2 regions of the Glutamicibacter sp. V16R2B1 genome follow, and region 1 is predicted to be linked to the other one. Evidence: predicted binding sites of a transcription regulator. Region 1 holds the regulator's gene; the other holds the start of a gene.
What was found. Region 1 encodes LexA, which represses DNA repair genes until DNA is damaged. Its sites were predicted from a motif close to TCGAACANNTGTTCGA; they were not measured.
Positions count from the first base shown of each region.

Region 2: recA (recombinase RecA) is a predicted target of LexA. The motif match lies at 3,296-3,311, and genes of this name have one in related genera.

Region 1 is NZ_VATX01000006.1:5,518-13,705, forward strand. It holds gene FDN03_RS03890 (NADPH:quinone reductase) at 1-327, opposite strand, end outside; gene FDN03_RS03895 (glycoside hydrolase family 76 protein) at 469-1,542, shown strand; gene FDN03_RS03900 (NUDIX domain-containing protein) at 1,539-2,012, shown strand; gene lexA (transcriptional repressor LexA) at 2,139-2,858, opposite strand; gene FDN03_RS03910 (LysM peptidoglycan-binding domain-containing protein) at 3,119-3,475, shown strand; gene FDN03_RS03915 (histidinol-phosphate transaminase) at 3,549-4,673, shown strand; gene hisB (imidazoleglycerol-phosphate dehydratase HisB) at 4,686-5,306, shown strand; gene hisH (imidazole glycerol phosphate synthase subunit HisH) at 5,307-5,942, shown strand; gene FDN03_RS16385 (hypothetical protein) at 5,945-6,094, shown strand; gene priA (bifunctional 1-(5-phosphoribosyl)-5-((5-phosphoribosylamino)methylideneamino)imidazole-4-carboxamide isomerase/phosphoribosylanthranilate isomerase PriA) at 6,128-6,868, shown strand; gene FDN03_RS16730 (excalibur calcium-binding domain-containing protein) at 7,344-8,188, shown strand, end outside.
Region 2 is NZ_VATX01000003.1:877-9,064, reverse strand. It holds gene FDN03_RS00920 (DNA translocase FtsK) at 1-1,143, shown strand, start outside; gene pgsA (CDP-diacylglycerol--glycerol-3-phosphate 3-phosphatidyltransferase) at 1,147-1,743, shown strand; gene FDN03_RS00910 (CinA family protein) at 1,828-2,325, shown strand; gene FDN03_RS00905 (helix-turn-helix transcriptional regulator) at 2,519-2,947, shown strand; gene FDN03_RS00900 (DUF3046 domain-containing protein) at 3,039-3,260, shown strand; gene recA (recombinase RecA) at 3,476-4,528, shown strand; gene FDN03_RS00890 (regulatory protein RecX) at 4,535-5,401, shown strand; gene miaB (tRNA (N6-isopentenyl adenosine(37)-C2)-methylthiotransferase MiaB) at 5,516-7,045, shown strand; gene miaA (tRNA (adenosine(37)-N6)-dimethylallyltransferase MiaA) at 7,053-7,973, shown strand; gene dapF (diaminopimelate epimerase) at 8,003-8,188, shown strand, end outside.

The DNA.
Region 1 (8,188 bases):
TGCGGCCGGCACCACGCAGAATTCGGCAAAGGACCCCTGCCGCCTGTCATACCCCAACGAGTTTGACCAGACCCGGTCCCCGACGCTGAACCCGGTGACCGACTCACCCACGGCCTCGACCGTGCCGGCCACATCCCGGCCGATGATGAACGGGGAAGGAAGCTCGGTGGCGTACGCGCCGGAACGCACAAAGGTGTCCACATGGTTCACGCAGGAGAACTCGGCGCGCACCAACACTTCGTCCGGTTGCGGTCTGGGAATCGGAACCTCACGCACCGCAATGGATTCAGCCGGACCGGGAACATCGATAACCGCTGCACGCATCATGTCTCCAGCATGCTCCCGCGGCCGACGCCAAGCCAAGTACGGCGGCAAATGCGCGCGCTGGGCGGGAAACGTAGACTCGTCACAGAACACCGCCGCACCCGGTGGTTGCCCACCGACCCCCGTCAGGTAGAGGAGCAGTGCATGACCCACAGCTGGACCGCGCTGGCCGACAACGCTGCCCGTGATGTCAACGACCGTTTCGGGCACCGGCTCATGGGGCTGCCCGGCACCTGGATCGGAGCGTTGCGGGCACCGGTTCCCACCCCTAACGCGCCGGCAGCCCGTGGGCGCCGGATCCGAGGGGACGCCCCATGGTCTGAATGGCACTACTGGTGGCAGGCCCACTACCTGGACGCGATCGTGGACATGGGGTGTCACTATGTGCGGGCCGGCGCACCCGAGGCAGCCAAGGCCGAGGTGCGCCGCGGGCTGCGGCTGCTGCGCGGGATCAAGATCCGCAACTTCGGGGTGTTCCCGAACTATTTCTTTGATGACATGGCCTGGCTGGCGCTCTCCAGCCACCGGCTGAACGCGCTGTGCCTGGAACTGCACCAGCAACCGGCAAAACTTGCCCAGTCGGCGGTGGACTCGCTGACCCGCCAACTGCGCAGCGGTCAGGATTCGGTGCTTGGCGGTGGTCTGTACTGGTCACGCAAACGCGCGTTCAAGAACGTGCCGGTCAACGGCCCCGCGGCCCTGCACTTCGCCCGCATCGGGGACCGGAAAACCGCTGCCTCGCTGGTCGACTGGATGCGCGAGAAGCTCTTCGACCCCACCCTGGGCCTCTACCTGGATGGGATCTATCTGGTTAACGCCGGACATCGGCTCGAAGGACAGATCTACACCTACAACCAGGGCCCAATCCTTGGGGCCTGGCTGGAGCTCGGGGACGAACGGTACCTGCGCCAGGCCGCCGACCTCATCGACGCGGTGGACCGTGGGCTCACCGTTCCACAGCAGGGGCTGCGCCTGGAACAGGGCGGGGATGGGGGCCTATTCACCGGAATCCTCTGCCGCTACCTGGCGCTGGCCGCTACGGATCACCGACTGCCGCAGCGGGCGCGGCAAACCGCCGCGCGGCTCGTTTCCGATACCGCCGCCACCGTCCTGGACAAGCAGACGGCCCAGCTCTCGGAAGCCGTGCAGCGCTGGAGCATCCTCTCGGCCGCAGCGGTCGTCACGCAGAGCACCGACCTGAAACGAAGGACCTCATGAGCCTTCCACCGCAGGACTTGCCTCCGGCACGCAGCGGACTCATCGCAGTGAGTTACGTGATCTTTCGCCAAGCCGACGCCGTGTTGCTGCAACAGCGGCGAGGCACTGGTTTCCTGGACGGGTACTGGGGCGCTGCCGCCGCCGGGCATCTGGAGAATGGGGAAAGCGCAGTAGCGGCAGCCATTCGAGAAGCCGGCGAGGAGCTGGGTGTACGGGTCCGCGAAGAACATCTTCACCCCCTGACGGTGCTGCAGCGCCCGGCTGCGGTCAAGGAACAGCCCGGCCGCGTCGACTTATTTTTCGAATGCCGCACCTGGCAGGGCACACCCGAGATCCACGAGCCGGACAAAGCCGTGGATCTTCGCTGGTTCAGGCTCGATGACCTGCCAATCCCCGTGGTGCCCCACGAAAAGGTGGTCCTTGAACAACTGCGCCTGCCACTGCCGGCCTTCACCTGCCTCGCTCCCTAGCGGACGTTATCCGGATGAATTGATTCCCGGCTTGGGTGGGAGCGTCGAGCAGAGCCAAAACAAGATCCCGGTGTGCCGCGTTTGGTAACGCGAAACACCGGGACTGTGCCGAAGGTGGCAGGAAGGCTAGAGCGAACGCATCACCGAAACAACTCGGCCCATGATGGTGGCGCTGTCGCCCAGAATCGGTTCGTAGCGCGAGTTCTGCGGAAGCAGCCAGGTGTGGCCATCACGCTGGCGGAAGGTCTTGACGGTGGCTTCCTCATCCAGCAGGGCGGCAACGATGTCGCCGTTGTCGGCGGTCTGCTGACGGCGCACCACCACCCAGTCGCCGTCGCAAATGGCGGCATCCACCATGGAGTCGCCCGAAACCCGCAACATGAACAGCTCACCGTGGCCCACGAGCTGACGCGGCAGGGAGAAGACATCCTCGACGCTCTGCTCAGCCAGGATCGGACCACCGGCGGCAATGCGTCCAACCAGTGGCACCATCGTGGTGTCCGCCGAGGTGCTTAGCTCAATGACCTTGGTCTCATCGGCCGGCTCCGGCTGGGCGGCCGGTTCCTTGGAAGCGGATTCAGACTCGTCGTTCAGCTGCAGCGGAAGCAGAATTTCCATGGCGCGGGGACGGCGCGGGTCACGGCGGATATAGCCGAGCTTCTCCAGCTGACCCAACTGGTGGGTTACCGAGGAGAGGCTGGCCAACCCGACCGAGTCGCCAATCTCACGCATCGAGGGCGGGTAGCCGTTGTTCCCGATGGCCCGCTGGATGGTTTCCAGGATCTTCTTCTGGCGGATGGTCAGCGACCGAGCATTGGCACGCGGAGTGCGTTGTGATGCTGACATGTAATTTCTGCCTTCCCTAACGATTGCGAGTCATGGCCGAGCGGTCAAACTGTCGGTGCTGACTGTTGTGATGTCTTCATGCTCGATTTACTTCGAAATCCTAGTGGATTTCGAAGCCTCTTTCAAAGATTTGTTCGAACTATCTAGACAAGTGTCGCCGAGCTCTGTTAGAAAAGATGTACTAGATCCGAACATATCTTCGAATGAGATGTTCGAACATTAGAAACTCGCATCACGCTCGTCCTGAGAGGAGATCGGCCATGGCCACTACGGCACTGGATAAAGATCAAAGCACCACACGCATGCGAATCCGCCTGACCCGACGCGGCTGGGTTGTGTTGATCGGGGTTCCGGTCTTCCTGCTGGCCCTGGCCGCAACTTTCCTGCTGACCACGTTCTCCAACTCCGTAATGGCCTCCGACCAGGAGCCAGTAGGCGTTGAAACGGTGGAGGTGACCGTCATTCCCGGGGACACCCTGTGGGACTTGGCCAGCGAATACGCGCAAGGCTACAACCAGGAAGATGCCATTCGCTACATCGGCGAAATGAACTCGCTGCATGGCGGCGTGCTGCAGGCCGGACAAACCCTGCAGATTCCGGTCCTGGACCAGCAGTAGCCCACGGTTCATTGTTACCGCCTGGAGCGTCACTGATTCACTGCCAGCGCCCGCCCCAGCTTAGAATTACCGTGTGAAAGACCGCAGTGAACTGTTAAGTCAACTGCCCTTGCGTGAGAATCTCCGCGGGCTCTCTCCCTACGGCGCGCCGCAAATCGACGTGCCCATCCAGTTGAACGTCAACGAAAATACCCATCCACTGCCGCCGGCCGTGGTCGAGGCAATTGCACAAGAAGTGGCCAAGGCCGCCACCACCCTCAACCGCTACCCGGACCGCGAATTCACCGAACTGCGTGAACTGCTCGCCGACTACCTGGGGCATGAACTGCGCGCCGAGAACATCTGGGCGGCGAACGGCTCGAACGAAATCCTGCAGCAAATCCTCCAGGCCTTCGGTGGACCGGGACGCAGCGTCATGAGCTTCGTACCCACGTACTCCATGTACCCGCTGCTGGCCAGCGGCACCGACACCGCCTTCATCGCCGGAACCCGTGCCGCGGACTTCACGCTCAGCGCCGAATCGGCGGCCAGCCAGGTGCGCGAACACCGCCCGAACATCGTGATCCTCTGCTCACCCAACAACCCCACGGGTACCGCCCTGGGGCTGGATGTCATCCAGGCCGTCTACGAGGCGGCCAGCGAGAACAACGCGATCGTGATCGTCGATGAGGCCTACGCCGAGTTCGCGTTGGCCGGCACCAAGTCCGCGCTGGGCCTGCTGCCCGGCCGCCAGCGCCTGATCGTCACCCGGACCATGTCCAAGGCGTTTGCGCTGGCCGGGGCACGCCTTGGCTATCTGGCCGCGGCCCCTGAAGTCAGTGACGCCATCCGGTTGGTGCGCCTGCCCTACCACCTCTCGGCGGTCACCCAGGCCACCGCGATCGCGGCACTGAAAAACGTGGACGCGCTGCTGGCCGAGGTCGAACAGATCAAGACCCAGCGTGACCGGATCGTCACCCGGTTGACCGAACTGGGCCTGCAGCCCTCGGTCAGCGATTCGAACTTCGTGTTCTTCGGCGGGCTGCAGGATCCGGAAGCGATTTGGCAGGGCCTGCTCGAGGCAGGGATCATTGTGCGTAACAACGGGATCCCTGGCACCCTGCGCGTCACCGCCGGCACCGAGGCGGAAACCACCGCCTTCCTCGACCGGCTCAGCGAGCTGCTCGAACCGGCGCACCAGCAAACTGCCAGAAGCTAGCGAAGGAAGAAGATGTCTGCCGAATCCCTGGGCGGCCGCAAAGCCCGCATGGAACGCGTGACCAGCGAATCGTCCGTGTTCGTCGAACTTGACCTGGACGGCACCGGCAAGTCCGAGATCAGCACCTCCGTGCCGTTCTTCGACCACATGCTCACCGCACTGTCCAAGCACTCGCTGATCGACCTGACCGTGCGCGCCACCGGCGACACCCACATCGACGTGCACCACACCGTGGAGGACACCGCCATCACCATTGGCGAGGTGCTGCGCACCGCCCTGGGCAACAAGGCCGGCATCCGCCGGTTCGGCACCGCCTACGCGCCGTTGGACGAGGCCCTGGCCCGCGCCGTCGTGGACATCTCCGGGCGGCCCTACCTGGTGCACGGCGGGGAGCCGGCCGGCCAGGAATACCACCTGATCGGAGGGCACTTCACCGGGTCGATGACGCGCCACGTCTTCGAGTCGCTGACCTTCCACGCCCAGATCTGCGCCCACATCGAGGTACTCTCCGGGCGCGACCCACACCACATCGTTGAAGCGCAGTTCAAGGCCCTGGCACGGGCGCTGCGCGAAGCGGTGGAAACCGACCCCCGCATGGGGGACCAAATCCCGTCCACGAAGGGTGCGCTGTAGGTGGGAAGTAAAAACGTAGTCGTCCTGGACTACGGGTCCGGCAATGTCCGCTCTGCGGTACGCGCCCTGGAGGCGGCCGGAGCCAACGTGGAGTTGACCGCCAACTCCACCGCGATCCTGGAAGCCGATGGCCTGGTGGTCCCCGGGGTGGGGGCCTACGCCTCGGTGATGCAACAGCTCAAGGCCATTGACGCGCCGCGCTGGATCGGACGCCGGGTTGCCGGCGGCCGACCGGTGCTGGGCATCTGCGTTGGCCACCAGGTCTTCTTCGATGAGGGCGTGGAACACGGGGTGCGCAGCCAGGGACTGGGCGAATGGCCCGGCGTCGTGGAGCGCCTGGAAGCCGAAGTGATCCCACACATGGGCTGGAACACCGTCCAGGTTTCCGAGGGCAGCCGATTGTTCGAGGGGATCGAACAGGAGCGGTTCTACTTCGTGCACTCCTACGGCGTGCGCCACTGGGAGTTTGACATCACCCAGCCGGCGATGAGCGCCCCCAAGGTTACCTGGAGCACCCACGGCACCCCGTTCGTCGCCGCCGTGGAAAACGGACCGCTCTCCGCGGTCCAGTTCCACCCCGAGAAATCCGGCACGGCGGGCAACCGCCTGCTGCGCAACTGGTTGGAGACCCTCTAAACATGTGGACCGTTGTCTTGTTGGGAGTCGGAGCCTTCCTGGCCGGGGGAGCGATCTCCCTGAAAAGCCAGAAAGCCCACATCTCCTGGATCATCGCCTGCTGGGCGCTGGCCGCCATGGCAGTCATTGCCGGGTGGGTCCTGACCCTGTAGCGCCCTACGCCACCGCAGAACACAAAGGAAACAATGAGCGAGCAAACACACCTGGAACTGCTTCCCGCCGTCGACATCGCCAACGGGCAGGCCGTACGCCTGGTCCAGGGCGAAGCCGGCTCCGAGACCGGCTACGGCGATCCGCTGGAAGCCGCATTGGCCTGGCAGAACGACGGCGCCGAATGGCTGCATCTGGTGGACCTGGACGCCGCCTTTGACCGCGGACACAACACCGACATTGTCCAGCGCATCGCCCAGGAACTGCAGATCAAGGTGGAGCTCTCCGGCGGCATCCGCGATGACGCCTCACTGGAGCGGGCCCTGGAATTCGGCGCCACCCGAGTGAACCTGGGCACCGCCGCCCTGGAGAACCCCGAATGGACCGCCAAGGCCATTGAGCGCTTTGGCGACAAGATCGCCGTCGGCCTGGACGTGCGCGGCACCACCCTGGCCGGTCGCGGCTGGACCAAGGAAGGCGGGGACCTGTGGGAGGTGCTCGCCCGGCTGGAGGACGCCGGCTGCCCGCGCTACGTGGTCACCGACGTCACCAAGGACGGCACCCTGCGCGGCCCGAACGTGAAACTGCTGCTGGAAATGTGCGCCAAGACCGACAAGCCGATCGTGGCCTCCGGCGGCATCTCCTCCCTGGATGACCTGCGCGCGCTGCGCGAACTGGTTCCCGAGGGCGTCGAAGGCGCCATCATGGGCAAGGCGCTGTACGCCGGTCGCTTCACCCTGCAGGACGCCCTGGAAGTCGCGGCCGGACGGGCTTAGCTAAGTCGGGTGCAACTGATTAGTTGAATTATGGGTCTCGTGAACACGGAAAGTGTTCGCGGGACCCATACGCCGTTGAAAGACGACTGTCGAGCGACTCCATCCAGCCGTGGTCGGGGTGATCACTGCTGCGCTGACAGGTTCGCGTGCGGGATCAGAGATTCAATTTGACGGACCGTGTCCGGGAGCCCCCCCGCGGGTCTAACGCGTCAATCCAAACATAATCTCCGGGCCTTTCTCACGGCTGTCTGGAGCCTTTGCTCACTCACTAACAACGCCGCCCGTCGTACTGGTTTACTTCTCACGATGACGTGGCATTAGGTGAGCCGACGGCTGAGGTGGAACCTTGAACTGCTGAAGACCCCCGGCTTCTTTTGTTATCAAAATGTCACAATTTTTTAGCTAAACAAATTTGCTTTAAACGCGAACTCATCCAAGACTATTGTTGTATCTTTCACTGTCTGGGGGGGACATCATGAGCACCAATTTTCCGGGGACTCCACCGAGCCCAAAAATGACGAAAACTAATCGAAAACTTTTGCTAGCGCTGGTCCTTTTAGGGTTGCTGCTACTTCTGATATTCCTGCCGGAAGTGGTCCTGCTCCTTGCCTTGTTAGGAGTGGTGCTCGGCGCGATTGCGATCTTTGTCGGCCGCATTCCCTGGGTTGCTCGGTCGAATCGCAAAATGGCTGCCAAGGGCACCGGTATTCTCGCCGGGTTGGTTATCGTCGCCGCGGGCATTATCGGTATTCAGAATCCGGTGCCAGCACCCGAACCCAATGCAGCGCCCGCCGTTCAGCAGAATGATTCTGCAAGCCCGGAACCTGCAGTTGCAACCGAGTCCTCCACTCCGACACCGGCCCCAGTGCTGGATGACTATGTAGGGGACCTTTGCGACGGCGACGACTTAGTGATGGAACAAGGCCACGAGCAACTGTACTGTGACAAGGACGCGAACGGAGCGCTTGTCTGGGTAACCGCTAATGAGCACGAGAAGTTGCTTCTTGCTGAAAAGAAGGCGGCAGACGAGGCTAAGGTCAAGAAGGCAGCAGAGGCTGAGGCCAAGAAGGCGGCCGAGGCGAAGAAAGCCGCCGAAGAGAAGGCTGAACAGGAAAAAGCTGCACTAGAAAAGGCCAAGAAAGAAAAAGCTGCCGCCGCGAAGGCGGCCCAGGAAAAGGCCGCTGCTGAAAAAGCTGCAGCCCAGAAGAAGGCGAAGCAAGAAGCCGAGAAGAAAAAGGTGCGAAAGCCCGCAAGTACACCGAAACCTGCGGCACCGAAACCAGCTCCTAATACTAGCCGTTACTTCAAAAACTGCACTGA
Region 2 (8,188 bases), on a different contig from region 1:
TCCATGATCACTTCGATCCTGATGCGCGCCACCCCGGATGAGGTGCGCATGGTGATGGTTGACCCCAAGCGCGTGGAACTCACCGCCTATGAGGGCGTGCCGCACCTGATCACCCCGATCATCACCAACCCGAAGAAGGCCGCCGAGGCGCTGGCCTGGGTGGTGCGGGAAATGGACACCCGCTACGACGATCTGGCGAACTTCGGGTTCAAGCACATCGATGACTTCAACAAGGCGGTGCGCGCGGGCAAGGTGCAGGTCCCGGCCGGATCCGAGCGCGTGCTCAAGCCCTACCCGTACCTGCTGGTGATCGTCGACGAGCTCGCCGACCTGATGATGGTGGCCCCACGCGACGTCGAAGACGCGATCGTGCGCATCACCCAGCTGGCCCGTGCCGCCGGCATCCACCTGGTGCTGGCCACCCAGCGCCCCTCGGTGGACGTGGTCACCGGCCTGATCAAGGCGAACGTGCCCTCCCGCATGGCCTTTGCCACCTCTTCGGTCACCGACTCGCGCGTGGTGCTGGACCAGCCCGGCGCGGAGAAGCTGCTGGGCCAGGGTGACGCACTGTTCCTGCCCATGGGCTCCTCCAAGCCGATGCGCGTGCAGGGCGCCTGGGTCACCGAGTCGGAGATCCAGCGCGTGGTCAAGCACGTCAAGGAGCAGCTGCAGCCCGAATACCGCGACGACGTGGTGCCCACGGCCGAGAAGAAGAAGATCGACGAGGACATTGGAGACGACCTGGAGCTGCTGCTGCAGGCCACCGAATTGGTGGTCACCAGCCAGTTCGGCTCCACCTCGATGCTGCAGCGCAAGCTGCGCGTGGGCTTCGCCAAGGCCGGACGCCTGATGGACCTGATGGAATCGCGCGGCGTGGTCGGCCCCTCGGAGGGCTCCAAGGCCCGCGACGTGCTGGTCAAGCCGGACGACCTGCCGGCGGTGCTCGCCGCCATGCGCGGAGACGAGGCGGCCAGCCACCAGGCCACCGCCGCCGAGCAGGCGCTGGTGGACGAGGCCAACGTGAACCACGCTGGCCCGGTTGACGAGGTGGCCGCGGACCTGGACAGCCGGGAGGCCGCGGTGGACTACTACGACGGTGACGACCAATCGGGCGAGGACGCCTGGAACCTGACAGGACGGTAATTGATGACCAACCCCTCCAGCGGTGAAGCCCCGGTTCCCACGCTGAACATCGCCAACGTGCTCACCACGGTGCGCATCATCATGGTGCCCTTCTTCGTCTGGGCGCTGCTGGCCGACAACTCCACCCAGGGGGTGTGGCGCTGGGTGGCGGTGGCGATCTTCGCCGTGGCCATGTACACCGACAAGCTGGACGGGGACCTGGCCCGCAGCCGCGGGCTGATCACCAACTTCGGCAAGATCGCCGACCCGATCGCGGACAAGCTGCTCACCGGCTCCGCGCTGGTGGTCTTCTCCATCATCGGCGAACTGCCCTGGTGGGTGACGATCGTGATCCTGGTGCGTGAGTGGGGGATCACCCTGCTGCGCTTCGCCGTCATCCGTTACGGGGTGATCGCGGCGGACATGGGCGGGAAGGTCAAGACCGTGCTGCAGACCGTGGCCATCATCCTCTACCTGCTGCCGTTCACCCACACCATTGACTGGTTGGGCACCACCGCCTGGATCATCATGCTGCTCACCGTCGCGGTGACCGTGCTGACCGGACTGGACTACGTCGTGAAGGCGGCGAAGCTGCGCTCAAACGCGCGCCGGACCCAGTAGGCGGCCAAGGGATACGGCCAGGCCCACCGCCGCCGGCCGACCAAGGATTAGAACATGTAGGACACGTGGAGGGAAGGCAGGAGCATGCATACGGAACTAGCAACTCGGGTCGTTGAGCTGGCCAGGGCCACGGGGCGGCAGATCGCCACGGCCGAATCGCTGACCGCCGGCATGATCAGCGCCACCCTCGCCTCGGTGCCCGGCTCCTCGGCCGTGCTGCAGGGCGGGGTGGTCTCCTATTCCTCCAAGGTCAAGGCCTCACTGTTGGATGTGCCGGCCGAGCTGCTCTCCACCCACGGCTCGGTGGACCCGGAGGTCGCGCGGCTGATGGCCGTCGGCGCCCGGCAGGCGTGCGGCGCCGATGTGGCGGTGTCGGCCACGGGCGTTGCCGGGCCGGCCGCGCACGACGGCAAGGCCGTGGGCACCGTCTACATCGGCTGGGCCACCGCCACGCAGGCCGGGTCGGTGCTCCACCACTTCGTCGGCAGCCGGCAACGGATCCGGGAGCAGAGCACCACGGCCGCGCTGCAACAGCTAGTTGCCATGCTCGGCCAAGAAAATTCACAGGCTGGCTCGAAATAATTAGAAGCGGCAACACATATCGCAACAGTTCCCGTTAATTGGCTGGTGATGTGGCGTTCGTCGCAAAGTATTGATTAGGGTAAGGGTACCGGGAACAAAAGACCCGGTGGCACCGTTGAAACAGACAACGGCCGAGGGTATCTCGGCCGGGTCTCAGACCCGAATTTAGGACCCAGGAGCAAAGGCAACACACATGGTTAAGCAACCCGTCACAGTCAATGGAGTTGTCCGTTGGCGCGACATGGGCCAACCAGCTGAGGTCCAGCACGAGAAGGAGGAGCACAAAATGGTAGTACTCCGTCACGAAATCGGTGATGTCCTACGCGACGTCCGTCAGCGTCAGGGCCGCACTCTACGCGAGGTCTCCCATAGTGCCCGTGTGTCCCTCGGCTACCTTTCGGAAGTCGAACGCGGTCAGAAGGAGGCTTCCAGCGAACTGCTGTCCTCGATCTGCATCGCCCTGGAGGTGCCACTGTCACTGATGCTGCGTGAGGTTTCCGAACGCATCGCACTGGCTGAAGGCATCACCATCCCGGACACCATCCCCTCCGAGCTGTCCAGCGAATTCGCCACCGATCTTCCGGAGCGTTTCAACAAGCCGCTGGCTTCGGCATCCAACTAATCAACATCCCGGCATTTCAAACTTCTAAAACACCGGCAGGACCTTCGCCTTGGGCGGGGGTCCTGCCGGTATTTCGTGAAAGAATATCTACGTGCGATTAAGCGATTTTTGGCGAAACATGGAGCATGAGTTCGGTCCCCGGTACTCCCGGGTGCTGGCCGGCTCGTTGGCGCTCACCGAGCTGGGCAGTCTGAACGCCTCCCAGGCGCTGGAGCGCGGAATCGACCCGAAAACAGTGTGGGAAGCGGTCTGCCGCATACAGGAAGTGCCGACGGACCGTTGGCTGGGCCCGGACATCGAAATCAAGGAATAAACTTCCCGGCGTGTTCGAAGGCAGAAGCTTTGATTTCGAACACGTGTTCGGATACCGTTGTTTTCGTACACACGCGCAAGCGCAGAAAAACACAAAACTTCTCCACACTTGGCGTCATCGAGTCCAAAGTGTCGGAGCGCAGTCCTACTGTGGAGAGCAGTAAGACAAATATCGATAGGCATACCCAGGTAGCCACGACGACTTAAAGGTGAACCATGGCAGCAAAAAATGATCGGGAAAAGGCGCTCGAATCAGTCCTCGGCCAGATTGACAAGCAATTCGGCAAGGGCTCGGTCATGCGTTTGGGCGATGACACTCGCGCGCCCATCGAAGCCATTCCCACCGGTTCGGTCGCCTTGGACGTGGCCCTGGGCATTGGCGGACTGCCGCGCGGACGCGTGGTGGAGGTCTACGGCCCGGAATCCTCGGGTAAGACCACTGTGGCCCTGCACGCCGTAGCCAGCGCGCAGCGGGCCGGCGGCATCGCGGCGTTCATCGACGCCGAGCACGCCCTGGATCCCGAATACGCCAAGAAGCTGGGCGTGGACACCGACGCCCTGCTGGTCTCCCAGCCGGACACCGGTGAGCAGGCCCTGGAAATCATGGACATGCTGGTCGGCTCCGGCGCCCTGGACATCATCGTCATCGACTCGGTGGCCGCCCTGGTGCCGCGGGCTGAAATCGAAGGCGAAATGGGCGACAGCCACGTGGGTCTGCAGGCACGCCTGATGTCCCAAGCGCTGCGCAAGATCACCGGTCGCCTTTCCGCCTCGAAGACGACCGCCATCTTCATCAACCAGCTGCGTGAAAAGATCGGTGTGTTCTTCGGCAGCCCGGAAACCACCACCGGTGGTAAGGCGCTGAAGTTCTACGCCTCGGTGCGCATGGACATCCGCCGCATTGAGACGCTGAAGGAAGGCGCCAACCCGGTCGGCAACCGTACCCGCGTGAAGATCGTGAAGAACAAGATGGCCCCGCCGTTCAAGCAGGCCGAGTTCGACATCCTCTACGGTGTGGGTATTTCCCGTGAAGGCAGCCTCATCGACATGGGCGTGGAGCACGGGCTGGTCAAGAAGTCCGGTGCCTGGTTCACCTATGACGGCGACCAGCTGGGGCAGGGCAAGGAGAACGCCCGCCGCTTCCTGCGCGACAACCCGGACCTGGCCAACGAGCTGGAACTGCAGATCAAGCAGAAGCTGGGCATTGTGGAAATGCCAGAGGCCGAGGGCGAGGACACCGAAGGCCTGCGCGTCGTCGAAGGCGAGTAAGTAGCAGTGCCCCCACGCAAGAAACGCGGCGCCGTACCCGGAAACTCTTCCGGGTACGGCGCCGAGCGCGTATCCGATGAGTTCTTCGGTGACCCGCAGGAGATGCCCGACTGGGCCAGACCCGACCCCGACGAGCAGGACGTAGACGACGATTCTGTTGCGGCGGATGCCTCCGCAGGCACACCTTCCACCGCGACGTCCGGTCCACTCGCGTCCGCGCAAGTGGCTGGTGCGGAGGACGGGTCGCCAGCCACGGTGGAGGAGCTGCGTGCCTCCATGGAGCGGATCATGCAATCACCCGCTCCGCCGCGGAAGGCCGAAAAAAAGAAGCGCTCCGCCAAGCGCCTGTCCACGGCACAGCGGGAAACCGAAGAACCCGAAGAACTCAGCGATGACCAATGGCGGGAGAAGGCGCGCGCCATCCTGCTGCGCCAGCTGACCGCCAGCGACAAGTCCGCGAAGCAGCTGAAGGACAAGCTGCTGGACAAGGAGTGTCCCGAGGCCATCGCCGATGAGGTCATCGAACGCTTCATCGAGGTTGACCTGGTGGATGACCAAAAGTTCGCCGACGCCTGGGTCCGCGCCCGCACCCGAACCCGGGGGCTGGCTCGCCAGGCGCTGAAGCATGAACTGCGGTCCAAGGGAGTCGATGACGAAATCACCCAGATGGCCCTGGAACAAGTGGATGACGCGGACGAGGAAGAGCGGGCCCGCGAATTGGCCCGGACCAAACTCCGTCCGGCATCCATGGGGGTAGACCGCGCAAAGGCACTGCGCCGACTGGTTGGGATGCTAGGGCGCAAGGGCTACAACGGATCCATGGCCTTCCGCGTCGCGCGTGAGGAATGGGACGCCCGCTTCGGCGAACACTAGGGCCAACGCGCGGATACGCAGCCGCGGCCCCCGACGGCTACCGACGTCTTAGCCGGCGCTCAGAACAGCCAAGGCTAAGATGTCCAGACCGGTAAGATTCGGTAACCTTGAATGGTGACTGAGCAAGCAACCCTGACCCCGATTGACGACGAAAACCTGCCCCGCACCTATGAGGTGCGCACTTTCGGTTGTCAGATGAACGTGCACGATTCCGAGCGGCTCTCCGGCCTGCTCGAAGATGCCGGGTTGAGCCGCAAACCCGACGAGCAGGTCGATGACGTGGCCGACGTGATCGTCTTCAACACCTGTGCCGTGCGCGAAAACGCGGACAACAAGCTCTACGGCAACCTGGGACGCCTGGCCCCGCTGAAACGCGAACGCCCGAATATGCAGATCGCCGTCGGCGGCTGCCTGGCCCAGAAGGACCGGGACACCATCCTGAAGAAGGCGCCTTGGGTGGACGTGGTTTTCGGAACCCACAACATCGGCTCACTGCCGACCCTGCTGGCTCGCTCACGCCATAACAAGAAGGCCGAGCTGGAGATCCTGGAGACCCTGGACGTCTTCCCCTCCACATTGCCCACCCGCCGCGAATCCGTGTATGCCGGATGGGTGTCAATCTCCGTGGGATGCAACAACACCTGCACCTTCTGCATTGTTCCCTCCCTGCGCGGCAAGGAGCGCGACCGCCGTCCCGGGGAGATCCTGGCAGAAATCAAGGCCCTGGTCGCCGACGGCGCCATCGAGGTGACCCTGCTGGGCCAGAACGTGAACTCCTACGGTGTCGAGTTCGGGGACCGGCTGGCCTTCGGCAAGCTGCTGCGCGCCTGCGGTGAGATCGAGGGCCTGGAACGCGTGCGCTTCACCAGCCCGCACCCGGCCGCGTTCACCGATGACGTCATCGAGGCCATGGCCGAAACCCCGAACGTCATGCCCCAGCTGCACATGCCGCTGCAGTCGGGTTCGGACAAGGTGCTGAAGGACATGCGCCGCTCGTACCGCTCCAAGAAATTCCTGGGCATCCTGGACAAGGTGCGCGAGCGGATCCCGCACGCGGCGATCACCACCGACATCATCGTCGGTTTCCCCGGTGAAACCGAAGAGGATTTCCAGGCCACCCTGGACGTGGTCGAAGCCTCCCGGTTCTCCTCCGCGTTCACCTTCCAGTACTCGCCGCGCCCGGGCACCCCTGCGGCCACCATGGAGGAGCAGCTGCCCAAGGCCGTGGTCCAGGAACGCTTCGAACGTTTGACCGCGTTGCAGGACCGCATCGCCAAGGAAGAGAACGCCAAGCAACTGGGCCGCACCGTGGAGGTACTGGTCACCGAACAGTCTGGGCGCAAGTCCGAGGAAACTCACCGTCTGGCCGGGCGTTCCCAGGACCAGCGTCTGGTGCACTTCTCGGTGCCCGAAGGTGCCCAGAGCCCGCGCCCGGGCGACTTGGTGACCCTGCCGATCACCGAGGCCGCCGCATTCCACCTGATCTCCGACCCCAGCCTGGAACAGTACTCGCTGCGCCGTTCGCGGGCCGGGGACGCATGGGACCGCGCTCAGGCCGAAAGCTGCGGGGTGCCGGCCTCCGGCGGCAACAGCACCCCGGGCAAGACCAGCCTGGGCATGCCCACCCTGATGGTGCGCAAGTAGCCGGGACGTGGATGCAGCATACCTGCCGGTGATCGCGGTCGTCGGGCCCACCGGCACCGGAAAATCGGATCTGGCGATCGCCCTGGCCCAACAGCTGGGCGGGGAGATCGTCAACTCCGACGCCCTGCAGTTCTACCGTGGGATGGACATCGGCACCGCCAAGCTGCCACTGGGGGGGCGCGGCGGCATCGAACACCACCTGATGGACATCATGGACATCACCGAGGAGGCATCGGTGGCCCGTTTCCAGGAACAGGCGCGCATCTGCTTTGAGCAGATCCGTTCCCGCGGCCGGGTGCCGGTCATGGTCGGCGGCTCCGGGCTCTATGTGCGTGCGGCACTGGATGTCATCGACTTCCCGCCCACTGATCCGCAGGTGCGCCGGCGTCTGGAAGAGCAGGTGGATCACGAAGGTGAAGCGCCGCTGCGCGCGCACCTGGCCGCGGTGGACCCGGTTTCGGCGGCTCGGAACCTGGACCTGCGCCGCGCCATCCGCGCCGTGGAGGTCCATGAGATCTCCGGGCGTGCGTTCAGCTCCTATATGCCCCAACGCCAGTACTTCCAGCCGGCCATCCAAATCGGGTTGAACCTGGACCGGCCGGCACTGCATGAACGTCTGGCCGCCCGGGTGCATCACATGGATGCACAGGGCCTGGAAGATGAGGTGCGTGGCCTGCTTGATCGGGGGCTGCGTAAGGGGAAAACCGCGTCCCGGGCCATCGGCTACCAGCAGTACATTGACCTGATCGATGGGAAGCTCACCCGCGAGCAGGCCATCGACGCCACCATTGTGGCCACGCGCAAGTTCGCCCGTCGCCAGATTACCTGGTTTTCGGCAGATGACCGGGTTACTTGGCTGGACCCCACCGAGGATGGAACCATAGAGCGGGCGCTGGAACTTGTCTCCAGCGACGCCGCCGCGCACTAGCGAAACCACCGCCAGCAAAGGACACCCCCATGGCTCATGCACTTGATCAGCTCACCGGCCTGTCCTATGCCAAGGGCCACGCCACCGGCAACGACTTCGTGCTTATTTCCGATCCCCAGGACCAGCTGGTGCTGCAGGCCGAGCACGTGGCCGCGCTGGCCGACCGGCACTTCGGGCTCGGCGGTGACGGGGTCATACGTGCCGTGCCCACCGCA